Regions from separate parts of the Turicibacter sp. H121 genome, predicted to be linked through region 1. Evidence: predicted binding sites of a transcription regulator. Region 1 holds the regulator's gene; the other holds the start of a gene.

Region 1 (5,894 bases):
CTACCTATATGAGTGCTATTAAATAAATTATACAAAGATGAATAAATAATGGCAATACTTTAAACCAAAATCCTTTTTATTATAGTCTACCTAATGATTAATATGCTTAATATTAACATTTATTCCTATTCTTCTATCAAAATCACCTACTAAAATCAATTATTTGACGAATCAAAAAAAGCTAGGAAAATTACTCCTAGCTTAAAGCTCTAGCGTTCAACTTTATTTAACTTTATATTCATATGAGTTAAGCCCATTTTTTGAGCCATTGGCTCTAGTACTTTTACTAATGGTACAATTACAACTGTAGCTACACAGGCTTCTAAAAGACCATTTGTAAATACCAATCCAATTAAGGCTATTAATAACTGTGTTGTATCTAACCCTTGAGCAGCTGCATAACTTGGTCCAAAAAAGATATAAATCATTCCTAATACCATCGCCGTATGTAGAACTGTACACAATAGTGCTGTTACGCCTCCGCCAATCATATTTTTATCTCGATTTTTAAACCAACTATAAATTAAACCACCTAATACGCCTAACAATACACGAGGTACAATAGCAATAACTAAGCTCATGAAATTTCCGTGATACTCGCCAAGCGAATAAAAAGGCGTAAATACAAATGATAAAATCGTTGGATTAATCGTGGCATTGACAACACTCGAAATCCCAAAGACAAGACCAGTAATTGCACCCCCTTTGATTCCTAATAAAATCCCTGCTAAAATAACCGGAATATGCATGGTTGTGGCCTTCATCGGCCCAATTGGAATAAATCCAAGAGGGGTAAACATCAATAATACCTCAATACTACAAAACACGGTGACTAAAACTAAATACTTGGTTTTCTTACTTGATTGATTCATTTCTTTCTCCTCCACTGTCGCTTCTTCTGAATGCAACGTCTTGAATAATATTTTTAATCCCCCTAACGCTTTACTTAATTGATGTCAACTGATCATCATTAAGTCTCATTAGTAGAATTACTTCTCCTATTATATTTAAATCTGTGATTACTTTCAATAACAAATCCATAATTTTCCTTTTATTTTGCCTGAACATAAAAAAAGAACCAAATACATTTGATTCCTTTTTATCAACGATCAATAATCTTCTTATCCCTTTGTTTTATGATAAATAACTTTCATTCCTTTAAAAGCTAAATCTGGATCATAAATATCAATCATATCAGTTTCATTATAAATGATACGCCCAAGTCCACCAGTCGCTACCACTTTAATGTCTTTACCAACAGCTTCCTTTACTTTTTTGATAATGTATTCCGTTTGACCGATATAACCATAAACTAATCCACCTTGCATACTCGTAATCGTATTACGACACATAATCGTCGCAGGCTTTTTAATTTCAATTTCAGGTAACTTTGCAGCTTGTGTCCATAAAGCTTGAGCAGAAATCTCAATTCCTGGTGACGTGACCCCAAACTCAAACTCACCATTTTCATTGACATAATCATAGGTTGTTGCCGTCCCAAAATCAATAACAAGCGCTGGACCACCATAAATATGATATGCTGCTGCAATATCAACAATACGATCAGCTCCCACCTCTCTTGGATTTTCAGTTTTCACACTAATACCGGTCTTAATACCTGGGCCGACAATGATTGGTTCAATATTAAAATACTTACGAATAGCATTTGTTAAAGAATGCATAATCTTAGGCACAACGCTGGAGATTAAAACATCCTCAACCCCCTTTGGATCAATATTCTTTGTTTGGAAGAATGAAAATAACGTAATTCCAAATTCATCTGATGTTCGTTGCAATTTAGTCGTTAGCCGAAAATTTGCAATTAATTCATCCTGGTCATAAACTCCTAGTGTAATATTCGTATTTCCTACATCAATAACGACTAACATACTATCCCTCTTTTCTTCACTAAAATCTGTAATAAACGATTCATAATCTCATAACCAAGTGCTTCTTTAGACATGACATCTAACTTCGTTACGCCCTCACCCGTTAACATCGTCACTACATTCGTATCCTTTTTGAATCCCGCTGCATCTTCATTTAACTGATTTGCAACAATCAAGTCAGCACCTTTATTCACTAACTTCTTCGTAGCATTCTCAACTAAATCTTGAGTCTCCATAGCAAACCCACAAACAACTTGATCCGCCTTTTTTAACTGCCCCATATGAGCTAAGATATCTGGATTGGTTACAAAATCAATCGTCAACTGATTACCTTGCTTTTTCATTTTATGATCACTCACACGCTCCACTCGGTAATCTGAAATGGCTGCTGATTTCACTAAAATATCATAATCATCTTTTAGAGCCTCGACTGCTTCAAACATTTGAATTGCTGTTCTAACCTCAACAACATCCATGAAAACTGGCTTTCTTAATGAAACAGGCCCAGTTACTAACGTCACATCCGCACCTAAATTACGAGCAGCACGTGCCACTGCATACCCCATCTTCCCACTTGAATGATTCGTCATGAAACGAACTGGATCTAAATCTTCTTGAGTGGGTCCTGCGGTTACGACAACTTTCATTCCTTTTAAAGGCTTGTCCTTAACTAATAAACTTTCAATCGCATCTTCAATATCCTCGATTTCTGCCAATCGACCTTTCCCAACATCTCCACATGCTAAATAACCACTATCTGATTCAACAAAAGTCATTCCATATTTTTTACAAATCTCAATATTATGCTGTGTGATTGGATTATTTAACATTCCTGTATTCATTGCAGGTGCAATGAGTTTTGGGCAAGCAGCGGCTAAAAACGTTGTCGTCAACATATCATCCGCTAATCCATGAGCAAACTTCGCAATACAATTTGCTGAAGCTGGAGCCACAACAAATAAATCTGCGCGCTTAGCTAATGAAATATGATTCACATCATACTGGAAATTGCGATCAAACGTTCCAACAGATACACGATTATGAGTTAATGTTTCAAATGTCATCGGTGTAATAAATTCTGTAGCATTTTTCGTCATAATGACATGAACATCATAACCTTTTTTATATAGACTACTTGCAAGTTGTGCACTTTTATAAGCTGCAATTCCCCCACAAACTCCCAATACAATAGTCTTTTTGTTCAACTAAATCACCTTCTTCGTAATTGGTTCTAACACCTTCGTTAATGGTGCAATAATTAATGTAGCTAAGATGGCTTCGAGTACACTATTTGTCGTAATGATTCCTAGTAATAAGCCAAATAAAGCTGAAACTTCAACTCCTTTGGCTGCCGCATAACTTGGACCAAAGAATAAGTAGATCATTCCAAGCACTAAAATGGAGTGAATTAACGTACAAACTAAAGCCGTAACTCCACTACCGAATAATCTCATTTTATTATTTTTATTTTTAAACCAATGATAAATCACTGCAGCTAATACCCCAAGTAAGACACGTGGACCAATAGCAATAACTAAACTCATGAAGTTTCCACGATATTCACCTAATGAATAAAATGGGGTAAATACAAATGATGTAATCGTTGGGGTAATCGTATTAATAATCACACTACTCAATCCAAAAACTAATCCTGTAATAGCTCCACCTTTGACTCCCAATAAAATTCCTGCTAAAATAACTGGAATATGCATGGTTGTGGCACGAACTGGGCCTAATGGAATATATCCAAGTGGTGTTAACATTAAAACAACTTGAATACTACAAAACATCGTTAGTAAAACTAAAAACTTGGTTTTCTTTCTTGATTGATTCATTTTTCTTCTCCTCCACTGTCGCTTCTTTCGAATGCAACGTCTTGAATATTATATTTGACATCGTTAGTATGACCTTAATTGATGTTATAAAATCACCATTAAGTTTGACAAACGCTATCATCGCTCATAATTATACTGATGTATTGAATAGTTTTCAATAAAATAACATTATTTTACCATTATTCATCGCCTGTAAAAAGAAAAAAAGCTTATAATCAATTGATTATAAGCTTATAACGGACGAATTTTAAAAAGTACTAATGTTTTGCTTGTTCTTTTTGAAAAACATAGAAGAATAATGTCTCTAACTCCATATTTAAATCTACTTCATGAACGGTAATGTCTTCACTCACATTAATCACTGTAGAAGATAAATTTAAAATACCTTTAATACCTAACCCTTCTAATGATGTTGCAACACTTTGAGCAACTGTCGGTGGTACTGTTAAAATAACATAAGTAACACGGTGTTCTTCAATATACGATTTTAAATCATTTAAATGATAAAGAGGCAATTCACCTACACATTGTCCAACTAAGCTTTCATCTGTATCAAACCCTGCAATTAAGTTAACTGGTGTTCTAAATACACGTTTCTTAAACTTATCTGAGCAAAAATACTTTAATAGTGCACGCCCTAAGTTTCCGACCCCAATTAAAACACAGCTCTGTGCATCCTCTGTTTTCAATAAATTATTAAATGCCTCTAAAACAACGCGTACCTCATATCCATATCCTTGACGACCTAATTCACCTAAATATGAAAAATCACGTCGAATAGTAGCAGAATCAATCCCTATTTTTTGGCTTAATTCACCTGACTGAATTCGTTTAACGCCCATTTCATCTAATTCAACGAAACAGCGACGATAAAGTGCTAACCTTTTAATCGTTGCATTTGGAATATTCGATAACATAGAAAACCTCCTTTACCATATTTCAATAATAACATGAAAATAATTCAATGTGAATACTGTCAGAAGCATAAAACGTCTATATGTTAAATTGTTTTAAAATTCGAATATTATTTCATCCAGTGTCCGTTGCTTATCTCTTCTTTAAGCATTATACTTATAAATAAATACAATAAAATCCGAATATCTACTGATAAGTTAATATATAAAGGAGAAACAAAATGATCTTATTACAAACTAGCAAATTGACAAAGCTCTATTCAGGAACTCCCATTCTTGAAAATGTGCAATTTGAAGTCAAAAAAGGGGAGCGTATTGCCGTTGTTGGACGTAATGGTGCCGGTAAATCAACATTATTAAAAATGATTGCTGATGAAATCGACTTCGATAGTGGAGAAATCCACAAGCCACAAAGTGTCGTCCTAGGCTATTTTGCCCAATCAAGCCACGTTAATTCAAATGACACCATCTATAATGAAATGTTAAGCGTCTTCGCTGAAACAATCAAACTAAAAGGCCAGCTTGAAGAGCTAAGCCTTAAAATGGCTGAAGAAGACCCAAGCAGCGAACAATACTTAAGAATTATTGAACAATATCAAAACTTAAATCATCGCTTTGAATTAATGAGTGGTTATACTTACGAATCTGAAATCAATAATATTCTCAATCGATTTAAATTCAATGAGATTGGCTTTGACCAAAAAATCTCAAACTTGAGTGGAGGACAAAAAACAAGATTGGCTCTTGCCAAACTCCTTCTTCAAAAACCAGATGTCCTAATTCTCGATGAGCCTACTAACCACTTAGACATCGATACAATCGAATGGTTGGAAGGATACCTAAAAAAATATTCAGGTGCCGTAGTTATCGTCTCACATGACCGCTATTTTATCGATCAGATTGCAACAACGGTCTATGAAATTGAGTATCGAAAATGTACGAAGTACAAAGGAAACTACTCAGATTATATGGATCAAAAAGCAGTTTCCTATGCATCCCTCATGAAGCAATACGAAAAACAACAAAAAGAGATTTCAAAAATGGAAGACTTCATTAGTCGAAACATCGTCCGTGCTTCAACAACAAAACGTGCTCAATCACGCCGTAAGCTATTAGATAAAATGGAGCGTATTGAAATCCCTAAAATCAACGATAAATCAATCGGTATTACATTTGAAATTGATCGCCGAAGCGGAAATGACGTCCTAAAAGTAGAAGATTTAACAGTTGGATACCCAGATCAAATCATCTCAGAT
Region 2 (5,894 bases), 530 kb from region 1:
ATAACTTCATTAATTAATAATGCATTTGCAATACCATGAGGAATATGGAATTTAGCCCCTAATTTATGAGCCATTGAGTGGCATAATCCAAGCATTGCATTAGAGAAGGCCATCCCTGCCATACATGAAGCGTTAGCCATTTTTTCTTTAGCTACTTTTGCTTCTGCTCCACCATGATAAGATTCTGGTAAGTAATCAAAGACTAATTTAGCTGATTCTAATGATAATGGAATTGTATATTCTGTTGCTACTGTTGCTACTAATGATTCTAAAGCATGAGTTAATACATCGATACCTGAAGCAGCACATAATCCTTTTGGCATGGATAACATTAAGACTGGGTCAACAATTGCCATTGTTGGAGTTAATTCGTAGTCAGCTAATGGATATTTAATTCCTGTTTCATCATCTGTGATTACAGCGAAAGGAGTGACTTCTGAACCTGTACCAGCTGAAGTTGCAATACATACTAAGCTAGCTTTTTTACCCATTTGAGGGAAGCGATAGATACGTTTACGAACGTCCATGAAACGCATTGCTAGGTCTTGGAAGTTAGTTTCAGGGTGTTCATATAATACCCACATAATTTTTGCTGCATCCATAGCAGATCCTCCACCTAAGGCGATGATGACATCTGGTTTGAAGTTGGCCATTGCTTCAGCACCTTTTTTAGCATCTGATAGTAATGGATCTGGATGAACATCTGTGAACATTGTATATTGAATTCCGTAACGATCTAACTCATCCGTGACTTGTTTTGTATATCCTAAATCAAATAACACTTTATCTGTTACAATAAATGCACGTTTTTTACCATCGAAGTTTAAGTCTTCTAATGCAACTGGTAAGCATCCAAATTTATAATAAACTTTTGATGGAACTTTAAACCAAAGCATATTCTCTCTCCTTTTAGCAACCGTTTTAATATTAATTAAATGTTTTGGTCCTACATTTTCTGATACTGAGTTATTCCCCCAAGAACCACAACCTAAAGTTAATGATGGCGCTAAAGCAAAGTTAAAGATATCTCCAATTCCTCCATGTGCTGTTGGTTGATTAATTAAGAATGTTGTTGTACGCATACGAGATGCCATCGCTTGAATATCAGCTTCAGCACGTAACTCATCTGCATAAATAGCTGAAGTATGCCCTAGACCACTATGGTTAACTAATGTTTCAGCCATATCCACTGCTTCCGCATGATTAGATGATTTGTACATTGCTAAGACAACTGATAATTTTTCATGAGCGAATGGTTCCTCTAATGAAGTATCAGTCACTTCACCAACTAAAACTTTTGTATCCTTAGGAACTTCAAATCCTGCTAATTCAGCAATTTTCCATGCTGGTTGTCCAACAATTTTAGCATTTAATGCGCCATTGACAATGATTGTCTTACGAACAGCCTCTAATTGCTCTGGATTTAATAATAAAGCTCCACGCTTTGTAAGTTCAGCCTTAACTGCATCATAGATTGACTCATCAACAATGATTGACTGTTCTGATGCACAGATGACACCGTAGTCAAATGTTTTTGATAATAATAATGAGTTAACAGCCATTGGGATGTTACATGTTTTATGGAAAATAACTGGTGTATTACCTGCCCCTACTCCAATTGCTGGTGTTCCTGAAGAGTATGCTGCTTTAACCATTCCTGGTCCACCCGTTGCTAAGATTAAATCGACTTCACGCATAACTGTATTTGTTAATTCAATACTTGGTGCATCGATCCATGCAATTAATCCTTTTGGAGCTCCCGCTGCTTCAATTGTTTCACGAATCACTTGGGCTGTATAGTTTGTACAGTTTTTAGCACGTGGATGCGCTGAAATAACAATTGCATTACGAGTTTTAATTGCCATTAAACATTTAAAACATGCTGTAGATGTTGGATTTGTTGTTGGAATTACTGCTCCGATTACCCCTACTGGCTCAGCAACTTTTTGAATTCCGAACGATAAATCTTCAGATAAAACCCCACATGTTTTTTCATTACGATATTTATTATAGATATATTCTGAAGCGTAATGATTTTTAATAACTTTATCTTCAACTAATCCCATTCCCGTTTCTTCTACTGCCATTTGTGCTAACGGAATACGTAAATTATTAATTGCCATTGCCGCTTTGTAGAATAATTCATCAACTTGTTCTTGTGTAAATGTGGCAAACTCACGTTGAGCTGCGCGCATTGTTTCAAGAGTTGACATTAACTCCTCAACATTTGTAATTTTATTTGTCATTCCGACTCCTCCTCAAGATTGTGAATTCATTCACTTACTTACAACGCTATTATATTACATTGTGAATTATTTGTCTAATGAAAACGGATTGAAAACGTTTATAATTTCACAAATAGTAAATTTTATGATAGAAAGCGTTTTTCACTTATATATTTTACCTTATTTAACTATAAATGTAAAAATATAGATTTTTATTTCTTTCTACATTCGCACCCAAGAAAGATTATAGTTCGACAAAAAAGGCTCAACACCAAAATTGGTTCTTGACACTTAATTCATCTATAAAAAATCGTTCATTACATTCCAACAAGATTCTATTCTCATAGATCGTTCGATTCGGAAGAAAATAACTTCTTCGAATTAATGTTTTAATTTTATTATTTCGTCCTTCTACTGAACCATTTGTGTAACGACACTTATGGTAATTAGAAATTTCTTCTGTCCAATTTTCAAAAGGTTTAAGTGCTTCAGTTAATTCAGGAATATTTAGGGCTTTAGCTCGAGCAATCCATTGAATTAAACGTCTATAAGAATTTGTTTCATCACTTAATTCATACCAATTAATCAGTGATTCTTTAATGGCATACACTTCCGTCAGTTCTTTTGAATAGCTTAGAAGTTTTCCTAATTTTCGTTCTTCTTTCTCGCTCAAAGAATCATATCGTTTACCGATAAGGTTTTTATTTCGTTTCAAATATTTACGACTTTCCGGTGTTAGCGATAAACTAATCCGTCTTCTCACAGCCTGTAAGGCATCTGTTAGATAACGATTCACATGAAATCGGTCAGCAATTCGGATAGCATCAGGAAAAACTTCAGCAACAAACTTGTGATAAGAACGTGCTAAATCCATCACAACAGCGTAGGGTTTCAACTCTTTGAGTTGCTTCATTAAGCCTTGATTTTGAATTAACGTTTGATAAGTTCTTCCCATGACTAATGTTAACAGGTTACCATTTCTTAGGTCATGAAATCCTGTATTATAAGTATGACCTTTTCGAATCGCAAAATCATCAATGCCTAATATGAGCCGAGTTGATCCTTGAGCAGCAGCGATCACTTTTCTTTGAATAGACGGAATTAAATGAGCAAGATGTTGCTTAATGAAGCGTTCACCAGTTGAGTAAGGGACCTTAAACGTATCTGTTAATTGTTTAACAGTGGTACCGACTAACGGTTTAGAAAGTTCACGTTTATAATCGTTTGTATAGCGAGTTTTCCCTGTCAAAAATGCATATTGATAGGTAAAAGAAACTTCACACTGTTTACAGAAAAGACGCTTCATCGGAATCAATAAAATGGTTTCACGATTGAAACAACGTAAATGTCTAACTTGACGTAGTTTTTGACAGCTACCTTTACAAATAACAAATGCTTGAGTATGGCAACAAGGACAAGGTTGTTTACTCTTTGTTGGACACAGGCTTAAAACTAAAACATTATCTTCAGAAATATGATAGTTACTGACTGTAACATCTTGTAATTGAATTAAATCATTGATATGATGTAAGTGCATCTAAAATCTCCTAACTTTAGTTTGGTCGCACTTACTAAAGTACAAGATTTTAGATGTTTTTTTTATAGGTAAATATAAGCATTTATTTAGTCAAGCACCATTTCTGGTGAAGACTCACAAAAAATAACTTTAACAGTACAAATTAATCGTTTTATCATTAATATTTTTTTCTAATTGAGGTATATTTTTTTGATTCATAAAATGAACTTAAATACAAAAAAAGCTGGAAGAATATTACTTCTTTCAGCTTTTTATTTATATCAATTAGAATAAATCATTTAATGGACAAGCAGTATTATCTTCTAACTCAATGATTTCACCCGCACGAACTGTAATGATTTCTGTATTATCAATACATTTTTGTACTAATGATTCAAAATCAAAGTTTTGTTCAAATTCAATACATTTTTCAAGCGATGGATTAGTCGCTGGGTGCTCTGGAACAAAGACCGTACAGCAATCTTCATATGGACGAATTGAAATATCATATGTATCGATTTGTTTCGCAATTTCAATAATTTCATTTTTATCAAGTGTAGCAACTGGACGAATAATTGGCATATTCGTTACAGCATTAATTGCATACATACTTGCTAATGTTTGAGAAGCAACTTGCCCTAAACTTTCACCATTTGCTAAAACTAAAATCTCACGTTTTTTAGCAATTCCTTCAGCGATACGATACATCATACGACGCATAACTGTCATTGTATAGCTGCTAGGAATATTCTCATAAATGGCTGTTTGTAATTCCGTGAATGGAACTACATGAACATCAATTGAGTCTACCGGTGCATAATGAGCATTTTTCTCCATTAAGTCTAACACTTTTTGTTTTGAACGAACTGATGTATATGGTGGTGATGCAAAGTGAATCGCTTCAATCTCAACTCCACGTTTTTGCATTAGGTATCCAGCAACTGGACTATCAATTCCACCTGAAATCATTAATAAACCTTTTCCACTAATTCCAACTGGGAACCCACCAAGACCTTTAATGTGATCGGCCATAATGAATGTTCCTTCGCGACGAACTTCAACAAACACCGTCATATCCGGATTATGAACATCCACGCTTAAGTGATCCGTATTAATTAATAAATGTGCCCCTACTCCACGTGAAATTTCACCTGATTGCATTGGGAATTGTTTATCTGAACGTTTTGTTTCTACTTTAAATGTAGTTGGAACTTTTGGTTGTTCATTAATAATCTCTAAAGCTAATGCTTTAATTGCATCAATTTCATTTTCACAACGAGCAGCTAAACTATAAGATTGTAATCCGAAAACTTTATCTAGCTGCTCTGTTACTAATTCTGGCGCTGTCCCATTTAAAATGATATAGAAACGGTCATGTGTCACTTCATATTTTAACTGATCAAGCCCACGTAACTTGCGGCGAATAATTTTGTGTAATGCATTTTTAAAATACTTACGATTTTTTCCTTTAATCGATAATTCACCATAACGGACTAAAATACGGTCATAAATCATTTCATCATTTCCTTCCTCGATAACCTGCTGCGATTTGTAGTACTAGTGTTTTAGTTGTGCCACAACGATTTTTAAAGCTTTAATTAGTCGATCTACTTCCTCCATTGTCGATAGATTAGAGAAACTAACACGTACACTCTCTTGTGCAACCTCATCACTAATCCCTAATGCTAATAAGATACGTGAAGCAGTCGCTGATTTAGATGAGCACGCTGATTTTGCTGAGATATAAACATCATATTCCTCAAGCGCATGAACTAACGTTTCACCTTTAATCGGAGCGGCAGCAAAATTGATGATATAAGGCGTTTGATGTTCGTGATTACTATTTACCACTACACCATCAATTTTTCTTAATTCGTTCATTGTATGATCGAATAATTGTTTAACATGTTGGTAGTTTGTTTGCAGTGGCTCGATTGCTAAGCGTAAAGCCTTCGCAAGCGCAACTGCACCCGCTACGTTAATTGTTCCTGAACGAAGGCCATACATTTGATGTCCCCCTGTAATTTCAGGTGTTAAACTTAAATATTGATTCACGATTAGTGCTCCACTTCCTTTTAATCCATGGAATTTATGAGCAGATAATGATAATAAATCAATATTCATTTTATCAATATCAACAGGAATTTTACCCA

Evidence for each region. The regulator Rex, encoded in region 1, represses fermentation and respiration genes when NADH is low (regulators of the CRP and FNR family bind a similar motif). The targets are predictions, from matches to a motif close to GTGAANNNNTTCAC.
Region 2: the regulator Rex is predicted to act here: its motif matches at 2,267-2,280, upstream of adhE (bifunctional acetaldehyde-CoA/alcohol dehydrogenase).

The regions. Positions count from the first base shown of each region.
Region 1 is NZ_CP013476.1:1,546,600-1,552,493, reverse strand. It holds gene AT726_RS07515 (ECF transporter S component) at 210-872, opposite strand; gene AT726_RS07510 (type III pantothenate kinase) at 1,122-1,889, opposite strand; gene coaBC (bifunctional phosphopantothenoylcysteine decarboxylase/phosphopantothenate--cysteine ligase CoaBC) at 1,883-3,094, opposite strand; gene AT726_RS07500 (ECF transporter S component) at 3,095-3,724, opposite strand; gene AT726_RS07495 (redox-sensing transcriptional repressor Rex) at 3,982-4,641, opposite strand; gene AT726_RS07490 (ABC-F family ATP-binding cassette domain-containing protein) at 4,860-5,894, shown strand, end outside.
Region 2 is NZ_CP013476.1:2,077,822-2,083,715, reverse strand. It holds gene adhE (bifunctional acetaldehyde-CoA/alcohol dehydrogenase) at 1-2,246, opposite strand, end outside; gene AT726_RS09910 (ISL3 family transposase) at 2,491-3,762, opposite strand; gene thiI (tRNA uracil 4-sulfurtransferase ThiI) at 4,027-5,256, opposite strand; gene AT726_RS09900 (cysteine desulfurase family protein) at 5,299-5,894, opposite strand, start outside.